DNA from 3 places in the Sporosarcina sp. SAFN-010 genome. Region 1 is predicted to be linked to each of the others. Evidence: riboswitches for the same ligand, from Rfam matches in the RefSeq annotation. Region 1 holds a riboswitch; each other region holds the start of a gene.
The links. A riboswitch is a leader RNA that binds a small molecule or an ion and turns the genes downstream of it on or off. The one in region 1 is predicted to bind cyclic di-GMP.
Positions count from the first base shown of each region.

Region 1 (4,655 bases):
TACGAACACGATGGTTCCGATCACTTTTGAAATACTTGTCCCTTTTACAGCAGATGAAACCTTCAATTTGTCCGCAACTTTATCTACACCGATTGATTCGAGCAACTTCGTCACAATCATGCGAACAATTTTAGCGATCAGGATACCTACTACAAAGATTAGTGCAGCACCAACGAGCTTAGGGATAAATGCGACAAATCCAGTTAATAAGTTCTCAAACGGACCACTTACTCCACTTAAACCAAGCGCATTCAATACCGCTGGGATAAACAGAAGTAAAATCAAATAGAATGCAACGTTCGCAGCCGTCGAAATCCACTGTGCTTTATCGACTGATTCTGCAGATCCGCCTACTTTAGAGACATATTTGTGTACATTCACTTTATGTCCTGCAGACAGAATCAGCTTTTTCACGAGGGTTGCAAGCACCCAAGCTAGCAGCAGGATAAGACCTGCTTTTAGAATTCCAAGTACCGCACCGCTTAGTCCTGCAAACACATCCAGGAATGGTGAAGAAATTGTGTTGAGGTTCATAATATTAAAGAAGATGAGGATGGTGAGTAGTAAAATACCGAAAAATACAATCTTGCCGGCAATTCGGTCAGCACTCCACTTTTGGTGTTGCATGTTTAAACGTTCATTCATGTGACCTTTTTTCATGGCTTTCACAACTGCCCCTTCGGCAACTTTAGCAATGATAAAACCAATGATAAGTACAATAATGCCGAGCAGTAGATCTGGTAGCCAGCTGAAAAGGTTTGAATAATACGGGTCTCGGAACATTAAGATCCTCCATTCTAGTAAATAGTCTAGTCATCTATTCCTACAAATGGAGATTGGTAAACCTGCTAAATATAAGTTTCCTTAATAGAAGCCAAGAGTTCATTCAAAATTGACCTATGCGGTTAATAAGCTAAGCATTAGAAAACCAGCTGACTGGTTGCGTCAGCTGGCTTATGTGTTGCGTTTAGATTCGTTCCATTCCGTGTGGGCTTTTTCATTATGATTACGTTCAGAGGACTTCTCTTCACTTTCCCTAAATACAGAAGGCGCATGCTCCCCTGTTTTTTCGCGTTCGTTTTCCAGAAACTCCTGGGTGAAATTCGAATCGGCAGGATCCGACAATGGTAACTCATCCGCAGGTCCTGCTGGTTTCCCTTGTTTCGGCACTTTGGGTTCCAAGTCTTCTTTGTTTGGATATTTCCCGTCTTTAATGGTCATTCCATACTCCCCCTCTTCAACTTAGTTAAGCTAACTACTCCAGTTATCTAATTATAATTCCCTATAATATATAAGTTCAAACACAAAAAACTGTATACTACCCCCCTCTCATTATCGTCCAGTTAAGCTAACGGCATACGGACCATCGCTTCACCTTTTATTTCAATTGCTTGTTACACATGCTACAAAATATTAACAGACTGCTTGTACAATTCCATAGTACTCCATCCTCCAAATATAGTAAGTTTTTTGGATTCATTTTAAGAAATGCTGAATTCGCAAGACCAATCTCCCATTGGTAATCTATGCTGCTCTCACCTACGTACTCTCGCCATACTACTCATCGAACGCTACACAGCCTTCTGTGAAATGTTCAAATTGACAGCAGGTGCATCTTCTTTGTATAGTAGTTTTAAACGATGTGCATCCCCTGTTCTTTAACAAGAACAGGGAATAATCACAGTTCACATGGTTTTTGTAAAGTCATAGCTTCGAATTGGTACTTTATAGTCATAACCATAAACAAATACCATAGACCCATTTCAATAGGTTTTTATACCATACTTCTTTATTTAATAAACCTGATTATTGCAAGTCCTGTACGTAAAATTCATGCGATGCTAGTGATAAAATTTAGTTTTTGCATAACTAAGGGTGATTATAATGTCTATCGGAAAGCGAATTCGCGAACTTCGGATGATAAAAGGATTGTCGTTAACTGAATTAGCAAATCGAGCTGGTGTAGCAAAATCCTATATCTCTTCAGTCGAGCGACAACTACAATTAAATCCTTCTATTCAATTTTTAAACAAAATAGCTGCAGTTCTAGATGTCAGTGTTGAGAAGTTAATTCTTGAAGATGAGGCTCAAGAAGAGGATTTGGACATTGAGTGGCTAGAGTTAGCCAAAGAGGCAATGGATTCTGGAATTAGCAAAGAGCAGTTCAAACAGTATTTGGAATTCCAAAAATGGCAGAAGTCTACCCACGATAATAACTAACGTCTATTATCGTGAGTCCCTTATGATTATTATCCTTATGGTGTGTGTCTAAAGTTAGAAGTAGCTGTTCTGTTAACGCAAGGGGAGCTGCAGTGATGTGAAATCTGATGGTTGCGTGCTGTAATCACAAGTAGCTTAGCAATCTGTAGTTTAGGTGTCCAACCATGTCAGTCCTGATTGTTCATAAGGATGAAATCCACAAAATGATTGCGAACTTTTTATTTTCAAGATCGATTTTACATTTCTGGACTTAACCTCTCTCTTTACGTAAACTAGCATTCCATAAGACTGCTAGTTTGCCTTTTCCTTTGGGAATCCATCATTCGTTTCCTTCAACTTCACATTTTTTAGGAACTCTCTTACTTCCTCCGGGGAGACACCTAGATTTTTTGCTTTCTTCATCAAGAACACCCATTCCCCATCCAACATCTCTCGATCGTTCTTCATCAGAAAATCCCCCTAATAGGATAGGTAGCTCAGCCGTCATAGCAACTTTCCCCTTAGACCTGAAGCTTTGCGTCCTTACTTTTAAGTAAGTTTGCCTTTTCTATGATTTGGTACTTATACCTAATTACCACTATCATATAGGAAAATTCAAAATGACAATATTGACGAATGTTAATGGGTAGGCACTTTTTTTCAAACAGTTCCATTAATACAGTTAATTAAGCACTTTATTTGTAGCGTTAAGTATAATCTCGGTTCCTTGTGTTACCTTCAGACATAGAGGTTAACTCAACCACTAGTATGTAAAAATCCACCCGCGATGGCAGGTGGTCGATTGAAGCTAATATCGCATAGATTCAAATGACAGTGTTAAGTTATTCTCTAATACTGATTATTTTGCCCTTTGTCGCTTAAAGATTTAGTCGCCACATTCATATCTAATTTATTGTATTCGGTTTTAGCTGTAAATAGCACAAGTGGATTCGAACCATTAATACGTTGCGCATCCCAAACCATTCCTTCAAATTTATTATATGAACCGTCTACTTTTATTATTTGTTTTGTTTTCTCGGTTAGTTGCACTTGCAATCCCGTGAAAAGGTTACCTGAACATTCGTTGGGGATTGTCATGGAACCTATTATTTGTATACCTAACACACAATCATCTATCGTCATATTTTCAAAGCGATTAGCATTAATCCAGCTATATGTGCCAGCTCCTGGATTCTCTGCTTTTAGTTGAATAGCTGTTTTAAATCCCACGATTGAGATATTTTCAAACTGGACGAAGCTAATATTGTGCCACTTTCCTTTAGCATATAATGAAAGCCCCGTGCCATTGTAGTTTTTACTTTTATTAATGATTGTCATATTTTCAACTCGCGTTTTATTTGTAGCATCATACTGATCCTGGCCTTTTAGAAATATAACTTCTGCTTGAAAGGTTGGATCCATTACTTGGATAGTCCCATTCCTAATGACCGCATCTTTTTCAACCGTCAACACTCGATAATTCCCTTTCACCACGATTACGGAATTACTTCCAAACTCTAGTTCTACCCCTTCCTTCACGGTAAAACCAGACTTTATTGTATATATTTTATTGGCTTTCAACTTCACTTTTTCTTTCTTTTGCGTTGCACAAAAATCAATAGCCGACTGAATTGCCTTTAAATAATCTTCTGTTTGACCATTCTCATTTGTTATAAAATCTTCTACAGCAACTGTGTCCTCCGGTAGGTTTAGGTTACTTCGCTCCACATTTGCTCTCCCCCACATCTCGTTGTTAAACATTAAATAAAGGATAACGGCACTGCTGATGACAATTATAGCTATCCATCTTATGCATACATCTTTAATCTCCATTTACTCATCTACTTTCCTAGCTCACAACAACGCTACAATGCTTCACCACCTCATCCCATTCCATGTATATGCGAAATATATCCTCTTCTATCAGCTTTGTCCCCGATTGAACTTCAATAAATTCTAAATCTGTAATTGCCTTTAAACCATGCTCAGCACCAATTGGGATATGAAGTACATCCCCGACATTTACAGAATAGAGTTCACCGTCAAGGGCAAATTCACCTTTCCCTTTAATGATGGTCCAAATTTCCCGACGATACCTATGGTTCTGATAGCTAATGTTTTTGTTGGCTTTTATGCAAATCCGCTTTGTCAAAACCTCTTCCCCGTCTTCCACCTTCGTATAGTCAAGGACACGATACCATCCCCAGCGTCTTTCTTCATACATCGGCCTTTGCTCAACACCTTCTAATAGTGCTTTCACTTGAGGACTTTCTCTTTTATCCGATACCAGAATGCCGTCAGGGCTCGCTGCGATAATAAGATCTTTAACACCAATTGCTATAATTGGAATGTCTAATTCATTGATCATATGTGTATTTGTAGAATCCTTAGTCATGGTTCCAGTACCCATTTGATTTGTACACATTTCTTCAGTGAGTGTGTTCCAAGTACCCAGG
Region 1 is NZ_JBPFDS010000002.1:307,808-312,462, forward strand. It holds gene ACR65F_RS04370 (mechanosensitive ion channel) at 1-783, opposite strand, end outside; gene ACR65F_RS04375 (hypothetical protein) at 955-1,221, opposite strand; gene ACR65F_RS04380 (helix-turn-helix domain-containing protein) at 1,885-2,220, shown strand; gene ACR65F_RS04385 (anti-repressor SinI family protein) at 2,512-2,667, opposite strand; cyclic di-GMP riboswitch class I at 2,688-2,773, opposite strand; gene ACR65F_RS04390 (hypothetical protein) at 3,049-4,032, opposite strand; gene ACR65F_RS04395 (sugar phosphate nucleotidyltransferase) at 4,049-4,655, opposite strand, start outside.

Region 2 (4,655 bases), 260 kb from region 1:
AGTAGTTTTCTCTACATACTTATAAGTGTGTACAATCTCTCCATCTGCCCCTGTGTAGGTATACTGTTTGGTCATGTTCGCAGCATAGCTTCCAGCCATAGCAGTTTTCTGTTTGTACACTGGACTCATACCGCGTGCTAAGAAAGCTGAAAATTGTTCGCGTGTGACTTTGCCGTAGGGTTTGAAGCTTCCATCTGCATAACCAGTTGTAATAGAAGCACCTGCTAAGTAGCGAATAGAGTCATACGCCTTCATTTGATAGTTAATATCGGTGAAGCTATAGTGAGCTTGATAATGTAGTTTGAATGCTTTTGCAATGATCAGCGCCATGTCACCGCGTGTAACCTCTTGGTTTGGGCGGAAGGTGCCATCCGAGTAACCACTAATGATTCCATCTTTTGTAGCAGATGCAATGTAACCGCTACCTGCGTAGCTTTTGGTAACGTCTTTGAACTTTGTTGTCCGCTGGGTGCTATCCAATTTAAGCATACGACCAATCATCATAGTGGCTTCGCCGCGAGTCAAATTTTCTTTTGGTTTGAACTGTCCGTTTGTAAATCCGCTAATTACTTTCTCACCAACTAAGTATTGAATTTCATCATGAAATTGATTGGACTTGGGGACATCTGTGAAGTCGGTTTTTGCAGCTGCATAAGCTGGAGTCGCAGTTAAACCAACTGCGAGTGTAAGTGATAAAACTGCGGTTACTAATCGTTTCATTACATCGCTCCTCTTTATTTTTTGTGAATTCAGTATACCATAATTTTATTGTATTTACTATTATATCCAGGTTAAATAGATCTTTAGGACTACTTTATTCTTCTTATAATCGAGTAGCATTGAGTCAGTTTTGAAGGTTACAAATAACCGCACTTTCCCTTTTTTATACCAGCACTGCAAATTTCAAATAATCAACGACTGCAGACATATGAACATCGCTTATGATAATTTTATCTATAAGTTTATCGAGCATCTCTCCATTAAGGAAACGATAGGTCTCAGGAGTAAAGTTTCCCTTAGTTTCACAAAAGTTAATTGGATTAGAAAGCATTTGGGTAAAGGTTCAACCTTTTTTGTCAAACAATCAATCATTCAGGTTAATGTATGTTTGAATGTAGCCGAATAGCAGCTACTTACATCCTATTGAATGATAGCTTGTTAATCCTTACTTTTTATCAGCTGTTTTCTAAGCTTTTTAAGCAACCGCACTTTCCGTTTTTTTTACTCTCACAACTGAAATTCCAAAATGCTAGGCACATATTGACTGTGATATACAATCAGATTATAAGAGAAACATTAACTCGCGCTCTTCTAATGATAATGATGATAGTAAGTCTTCTAAACCTTCATCTTCTATTTTTCATGAACAAGAATGCCACGCTTCAAAAACAGATTCGAAATTTTCATTATTAAGATGAACTACAAGCGATTTTAAATGAATTCGAATACGTGGAAACAGCCATTAAATGCACGAATTCTGTGCTCATTTCCTATCTCGTACCAAACGCAGCAAATTAAGGTACTCAGCTAATTTAGGTGCCAGTGTTGGCTTATTTCTCGTCTATTATTTGTCTCTTTCAAAGCATTTGAAACAGCTTGATTATGCAATCATTAAGCGTGTTTCTTAAATAATTGTGGGTAAATTGAGCCGCGCTGCACTTCGTAAACTAAAGAAGTCAAAAACGCTTCTTTCCATTGACTAAACGATAGTTATGGTAGGAAAAACATACTTACCTCGGGCGCCTTTTCATGAAGAACGTGCAAGAATTAAATTGCACGAGAGCTTTACCAATGAAACGTCTAAAGAAAATCTGTCATGTTGGAGCTGTATAATTATGTTTAATCAACACGCGTGATGTATAAGGATATTGTTCCTATGGACTGCTAGATACTGCTGCATATGAAATTTTGAAAGTGGTGTTAAAGAAGGAAATGATGAGCTTTCAGGGAGTTGAATCATTACTAAAAGAGCAATGTGACAAAATATACAAACCAGACGGGCCCCCTTGCCATGGCAAGGGGGCCCGTCTGAGTATCTGAGTTTTGGGATGATCATACCAGCACTTCATGCTTATATTGCACCAATCCTGTTACATTCGCATAGAGCGCTGCTTGTGTCCGATCACCAAGATCCAATTTTGATAAGACCTGGCTTACATGCTTTTTCACTGTGTTTTCGGTGATGTATAGGTTCTCGGCTATTTGTTTATTCGAAAATCCCTGACCGAGTTTTTGTAAGATCTCTTTTTCCTTCGAGGTAAGAAGATTTACATGGCTGTTATCCATATGTGGGCTGTTCTGTGACTGTATCAATTGATCTATTATGTCCGGGTCATAATATTTTCTTCCTCTTTGAATCATTTGAAGTGCATATATGAGTTCTTCGGGGTGTGCTTCCAGTGATATATAACCTTCTACATCCATGACTGTTGCGTATTGGAAAGACATCGGGTCCTTTGAATAGATCAGGATGACGAATTTGCAGGTAGCCCCTCGCTTTCTCGCTTCGGTTATCACTTCTAATCCCCATTCTTCTCCTAAGTGGAATGCAACAATCACCAAATCCGGATTTTCTCTTTGAATCAGAGAAAGTGCTTCTTGCTTGTTTCTGGCTTCTCCGGACACCTCCATCATATCCTGCAGTGATAAAAACGAGATCAGCCCTTTGCGAATGAGTGTTTGATCATCCACTAATACTATTTTCATCAATATATAGCCTCCTCACTCACTAAAGAGTGTGTCTCATATAATACGTACAAATGATATGAGGCCGGTTGCACCACTGACTCCATACATCCAAGGTGCCCAGATAGAGGATGTAGTTCATAGTCTCCAATTTAGTAATTACATACTAATAGTATACATGATGATTTCTGAAAAGACTGTCGATTTTTAAGGGAGATAAAGAACCTTTTTTGTAAGATTATTTCTTGTTTAGTCGTTTTGTCTCTTTTAGATGCTACAAACCAACCAATAAAAATATTCTACCATCAGAAATGTAAAAGTGAATGGCACTAAATAATACCATTGGAATTATCCTTAAGTGGTGTGTGAACATTTTAAATATTACACCTTAGAGGGACGAGAATTAATTTCCCTGTGTTTATACTAAAGCTAGTTCCAATATCATAGCGGTTGGTTGCAGAATAAGGGGGGCTTTCATAAATAAGAATCATTAATTAAAGTACATCATTGAAGGTACATCGCTATGAGCGAAACTGAAGGTGTGAGGAATGATCAAGTTGTTTGCAGCGGCTAAGAAAGAACTAATCTTACAAGACATTTCCAGAAACAAGAAACATCTTGATAGGAAGAGTTTCGGAGCCTACACAAAAAGAAGAAGTAATGACATCGAAAATGGTCAAGACTTCGAAACGATACTTAAAAAAAGTATTGTCCAAGTTAGTAAACGTAATGACAAATTTAAAAACAAATCTGAGGGGGAACAAAAAAATGGGTATTAAAGCGAAATTAGGTATGGGTGTTGCAACTGGAGTGTTGGCTATTAGTATGATTGGTGGAGGAACATATGCTTATTTTAACGATGTAGAAACATCTACTAACACATTTGCTGCAGGGACATTGGATTTAACACTCAATCCTGTGGAAATTATCAAGGTTGATAATATTAAACCTGGTGATTGGATGAATCGTACATTTAAGTTAGAAAATACGGGGAGTCTGGATATTTCTAAAATTTTTCTAACGACTGACTACACTGAATCAGTTGCAGGTTTTGGCGATCATATTGTGGTGGATTTTCTTAAAAATGAAGATAAAGGTAGCATTCTTGGGGAAAGCAATGTCATTGTAAGTAAGACATTGAACGAATTGAAGAGTATGTCAGCGGATGCCGTTAAAAATGAATCCCCGAAGTTTTTTGGATGGCAGGGCGGTGAGAAAAGCGGTATCAAAGCTGGTACAACGGACAATATGTATGTGAAATTCAGATTTAATGATAATGGCGCAGACCAAAATGCATACCAAAAAGCATCCTTAGAATTAAAGTGGAAATTTGATGCACAACAGACAGCAGGCACTTCAAAATAAATTCTTTCTATATCAAGGGAGGAGAGCATTTCTCCTCCCTTCTTTCACTTCAATTGATCATCCATGCTCTCCCTTATGTATATTTCTCAACATATAATAGTGCCTTGTGTTTTGAGGAATATATATAATGACCGTTTACCTATTACTATTATAAAGGAGTGATAGTGCTGAGAAACAACCGAAAACGTACTGCCCGGGAAACGTATAAAGGTCTTTTTCTGCTTTTAAAGATAACAGCCATTTTCTATTTATCTATTTTCAGCATTAGTTACATGTCGTCTGAAACGTCTGCATATTTAGGCGACCAATCGAAAGTTTCACAGGTGATTACTGCAGGTACATGGGAGGAAGAGTCGGAAGAGAGTGAATGTGATGAGGAAAATGAAAATGACGAAATGCCAAGTGAAGGAGCCGACGATGATTGTAAGGGCAGTGAGGATAAATCTGAAGTGGAAAAGGATGAGGTACATGAAGACGAAAAAGTAACCGATCCGGAAAATATGGAGTCAAGTGAATTAGAAGACAAAGTGGATTCAGGTGCTGATGAAGAAAAGGATTCGCAGACACCTAACAGTGAGGATCAAATAAAGCCAGACGGAACGGGA
Region 2 is NZ_JBPFDS010000002.1:46,500-51,154, reverse strand. It holds gene ACR65F_RS03205 (S-layer homology domain-containing protein) at 1-720, opposite strand, end outside; gene ACR65F_RS03200 (LuxR C-terminal-related transcriptional regulator) at 2,053-2,706, opposite strand; cyclic di-GMP riboswitch class II at 2,760-2,842, opposite strand; gene ACR65F_RS03195 (hypothetical protein) at 3,234-3,464, shown strand; gene ACR65F_RS03190 (TasA family protein) at 3,454-4,050, shown strand; gene ACR65F_RS03185 (hypothetical protein) at 4,215-4,655, shown strand, end outside.
Region 2: another riboswitch for cyclic di-GMP. It lies ahead of ACR65F_RS03200 (LuxR C-terminal-related transcriptional regulator); the one in region 1 lies ahead of ACR65F_RS04385 (anti-repressor SinI family protein).

Region 3 (4,655 bases), on a different contig from region 1:
TTTCAATAATTGTTTCTGTCTTATTATCCATCGTTATTGGACGCCGAGTGTCGAAGCCAATCCATGAGTTCAGTCATGTTATTGATCAGACTGCTAAATTGAATTTCACTAAAAATGAGCATGTAGACAACTTGCTTACACGAAAAGATGACTTTGGTGTATTGGCTGAACAGTATGAAGAGATGCTCGTATCGGTACGGGGAGCTTTCGAAAAAGTCATTGACTCTTCAGACCAATTACTAGCTATGTCGAGCGAATTCACTGCCAGTGCGGATGAAACGAAAATTGCTTCTGTTCAAATTTCTGATTCCGTCCAAGAAATGGCGTATGAAACAGAAAACCAAACACAATCTGTTCAACATGCGGTTTCGGATATTGGAACGATTAATCAGGAAGTAGATCGACTTTCTGAGAAAATTAGTAATGTGAATGAGCTTGTACAGCATACCGTTTCGATTTCAACAAACGGAAATGCACGTGTGCAAGAGACTGAAAAGAATATGGAACAAATCAATAGCTATACCAGACAGTCTAAAGAAACTGTCATTGAACTTCACGAAAAGTCTTCTAAGATTGAAAGCTTCTCAGTCTTCATTACCTCTATTGCTGACCAGACCAATCTGTTGGCACTGAATGCGGCGATTGAATCTGCCCGTGCAGGGGAAGCAGGTAAAGGGTTTGCAGTAGTTGCGGATGAAGTCCGGAAGCTCGCAGTAGAATCGAGTAGTGCTGCTAACCACATTAGCCAGCTCATCAGTGAAATCAAACAAGATATTTCACAAACTGTCGACAGCATGACAGATGGTTATGAAGCAGTGAAAAATGGAACTGCCTTAGTCAGTGAGTCGGGAGAAGCCTTTAGAAGTATTTTACTTGCAGTCCAGTCTGTCTCAGAACAGACAACTGAAGCGACAACGATTTCTACAGAAGTCGAGAACGTAATGGGGAATTTACTGAAATCCATTGAGCAGATCTCCTCGTTGTACGAAAAGTTAGCAAGCCACTCTGGAGAAATTGCAGCAACGACAGAAGAGCAAACGGCTACAGTTGAAGAAGTTGCTGCCGCTGCCAAGAACCTATCCGATATAGCGGAAGATTTAAAAGGTGAAATCGGTAAATTCACGGTGTAACTCGTGGATAGCCACCAAGTTACTTCAGAATATATCAATTGAAACATTAAGAAGGCAGCCAATCATTCAATTGGCTGCCTTCTTTTTAAAAGTGTTGACTGTGAGCGGTACAAAGATAAGATTGTAAATTCGTCTTCACTTTTCGGGATGAAGAAATACTAGGATCTTACCTTCCTGAACGTCTTCTGAATAGCGTTCGGATTCCTCATCAGGAACTCCGATTTCCATAAGTGCATGCTTTAATCCACCAGCACCCGAGCTAGCACCTACAACTGCTCCGCCAATAGTTGAAATAATAGGACCAGCAGCTAACACGGCGCCAAGTCCGGGAACCACTACTGCCGAAATCCCTGCAATTACGCCTGCTATCCCCAGTGTTCCACCAGTTAATGCCCCAGCGATGGCTCCATCTTTAGTGGACGGCTTTACTTCCTGTGTGAATTCAGGCAGATTTTTTGTATTTTTAGCAATCACTGAAATTTCCTCGGTTTTGTAGCCTCTCTCTCTTAATCGTTCAACAACTTCAACCACTTGTTGTTCGTTTTCATATACCTCAATATCGTAATTCTTCATTGTAAATTACCTCCTGTTTGCTTGAACAATGAATTCTATACCCCCTATTTAGTTTCTTTAGACACATTTCACTTTAACACTTTACTTTTCTAGAATTGTATTTCTAATTTGCAACTCTCGGGAATTGGTTTTTCAGTAATTTTCAATGAAAGTTACTTGGTTTTTATGTAAGTTAAACCAATATTAATATAAAACCCCCTTCCAACATTACCTGAAAACAAGCAACTTGAATCTAGTGCTATTTGTTCATGGTGTGGAACCAAAGGTATGATAGTATTTAAACTATAAAATAACTGAATAGGCAAACCTAAAGAAATTTAGGGACGCAAAGCTATAGGGACTAAGGTGTATCACTATGTCAGCCAGTTGCCGAAGAGTACACACTACTTTTTGTTTAGTAAAGTTAACTAACTGCTACTTGTTTTTTTGACTTTATATAATCCAAAGCTACTCTTTTTGAGTAGCTTTTTTTGTGCGCTCAGTAGGGAATATATTCATGAGGAGGAAAAGTATATGAAGATGATTGCGTTCGCAACAGCAGCTGCCTTGGCTCTTAACGTAGTCTGCAGTCCAATTTCTGTATTAGCAAATGTACAACCGCAAGAAGGATTAGTCATGCCTACTGTAGCAGAAAGTAACCAAAGTACCGGTATTGCATCGGTTCGAAAATTCGACTTGTACGGAAAAGCGAGTCTACCTGCATACGATGAAGTATTCAAAATGCCTATCTCGAATATAAAATCGATCACAAACAATGGAGGGAACTACTCAGGCTCTCCTATTAATCATGCGATTGACGGAGAACTGAAGACACATTGGGAAACAAATAAGCCGAATAGTGCTTCATTTACTAACGAAGTTGTGGTGGATCTTAACGAATCCACAACCTTAAATAGAATTGTCTATGCCGCGCGCCAATCCAGTGCAAAAGGAAAAGGCTTTGCACAAGAGTTTGAAATCTATAGTTCACAATCAGCCGATGGTAATGATTTCTCATTAGTTTCTTCAGGAGGTTACAACGGCTCAACAGGTGATGTAGTAGAAATCCAGTTTGCCCCGACGAAATTTAAGCGAGTTAAATTTGTATTCACAAAAGCTAACCAAGACTGGGCAAGCGCTTCAGAGTTTCAATTTTACAAAGAAGATTCTGTATCCGACAAAATGGAAACACTATTCACGGATGCATCGCTAAGTTCAGTTAGTGATCAGTTTAAAACGCTGGATGCGTTAACGAGATTGGATGCTGAAGCAAAGGGGCATCCGTTCTATCCTCAATTCAAAGAAGATATAGAGAATGCAAAAGTTCTCATTAACAAAGCGGAAATTGAATCTACTACAGCAGTAACTAAACCATTCCTGCATTATTCAAATGAAGCCTACTCTCAGTTTTTTAGAATGGATCGTCAAAACATCAAAGGGATTCGCAACAATGGTGGGCATTATGCGAGTGCCGTTATTGAAAATGCAATTGACGGCAACCTTAACACGTACTGGGAAACAAATAGAAGTAACACCAATGACTTTTCAAACGAAGTCGAAGTCGAATTTAAAGATAGCGTAACGTTAAATCGACTTATGTATGGGGCAAGACCTTCTGACCGAAAGGGGTTTGCTGAAGAGGTTGAAATTTATACTTCCAAAACATCCAAAGGAGACACCTATCAGCTTGTAGCAACAGGGCAGCATAATATGGTTGCTGGATTAGTTGAAGTCAAATTTGCACCAACCGAATTTAAGCGCGTAAAATTCAAATTTAAAAAATCTAACCAAAACTGGGCCACGTTATCGGAACTAGCCTTCTACAGTCAGGACCCGATAGAAGAGCAAGTCGCCAATCTATTCACAGATGGTCTTATGAATGAGTTAAAGCCGGAATTTGCTTCTATGGATGCAATTCAACAATTGGAGAAAGAAGTTGCGAAGCATCCTTTAAAAGAACAGTTACAACAATACGTAACAATGGCAAAAGACGTACTCAACAACGTACATGTTTCTAACGAATCAATCGTGATTGCATCGCAGCGGGGGAACTCAAGTACAGAAGCCAGCAAACATCAAATTGCCAGAACCTCGTTCTCACTAGATACATTTGGTAGATACGTAGTGCCAGGTGAGACAATCCAAATTACAGTTGAAGCAGATGAAAACGGCGTCATGCCAAATCTAGTTCTTGGTCAAATAGCTGATGATAAAAATGGATGGATTAGAAGATATGCGTTAAAACAAGGATTGAATCGAATAACCGTTCCAGCATTCGATAACATGAAGCCATCTGTTGCATATGTGGAAAACAATGCGCTACCAACTGAACAGTCATTTGCTCCAAAAGTAAGACTAGTTGGGGGAACTAAATTCCCTGTCTACTATCATGGAATAACAGATCCCGCAGCGTATGAAAAAGAATTGGAAGAATATGTAGAGAAAATCAGTGTGAACGACAACGACTTTGCAAACGGAAAACCGAATGATGTTGTGTATAACGTCTCTGAACTAGTGTCCGAAAATAATACAATTTCTACAAGTGCTGCGGGCGCTCTAAAGGGAATTAAAGAATTAAAAGGAACTGGGAAGACCGTATCAGACACGATGAAAGAATGGGAAATGATGTGGACCGAGTACCAAAAAATTAGTGGTGCTGTCGTGGATGATTCAGATCCAAGAAACCAATATTTCAATGCAAAGTTTACATCACGGGTATTCACCAAAGGGCCTTATGGTTGGTCGGATTGGGGATATACAGGATTTAACGGAGGGAATTCTCCTAGAAGAGATGATGGATTCTTTAAACAAATCGTGAAGCCATTTAGTGTACCTGGAAATGATGGATGGGCTTATTTTCATGAATGGGGCCATAACATTAATAACTCCACGATGGAACACACTGAGATAACGAACAACATCTACTCAGTAATTATGAGAAAGAAATTCAATAACAGCACAGAAGACCGTGTA
Region 3 is NZ_JBPFDS010000010.1:3,673-8,327, reverse strand. It holds gene ACR65F_RS11920 (methyl-accepting chemotaxis protein) at 1-1,130, shown strand, start outside; gene ACR65F_RS11915 (general stress protein) at 1,266-1,703, opposite strand; cyclic di-GMP riboswitch class I at 1,994-2,077, shown strand; gene ACR65F_RS11910 (NPCBM/NEW2 domain-containing protein) at 2,217-4,655, shown strand, end outside.
Region 3: another riboswitch for cyclic di-GMP. It lies ahead of ACR65F_RS11910 (NPCBM/NEW2 domain-containing protein); the one in region 1 lies ahead of ACR65F_RS04385 (anti-repressor SinI family protein).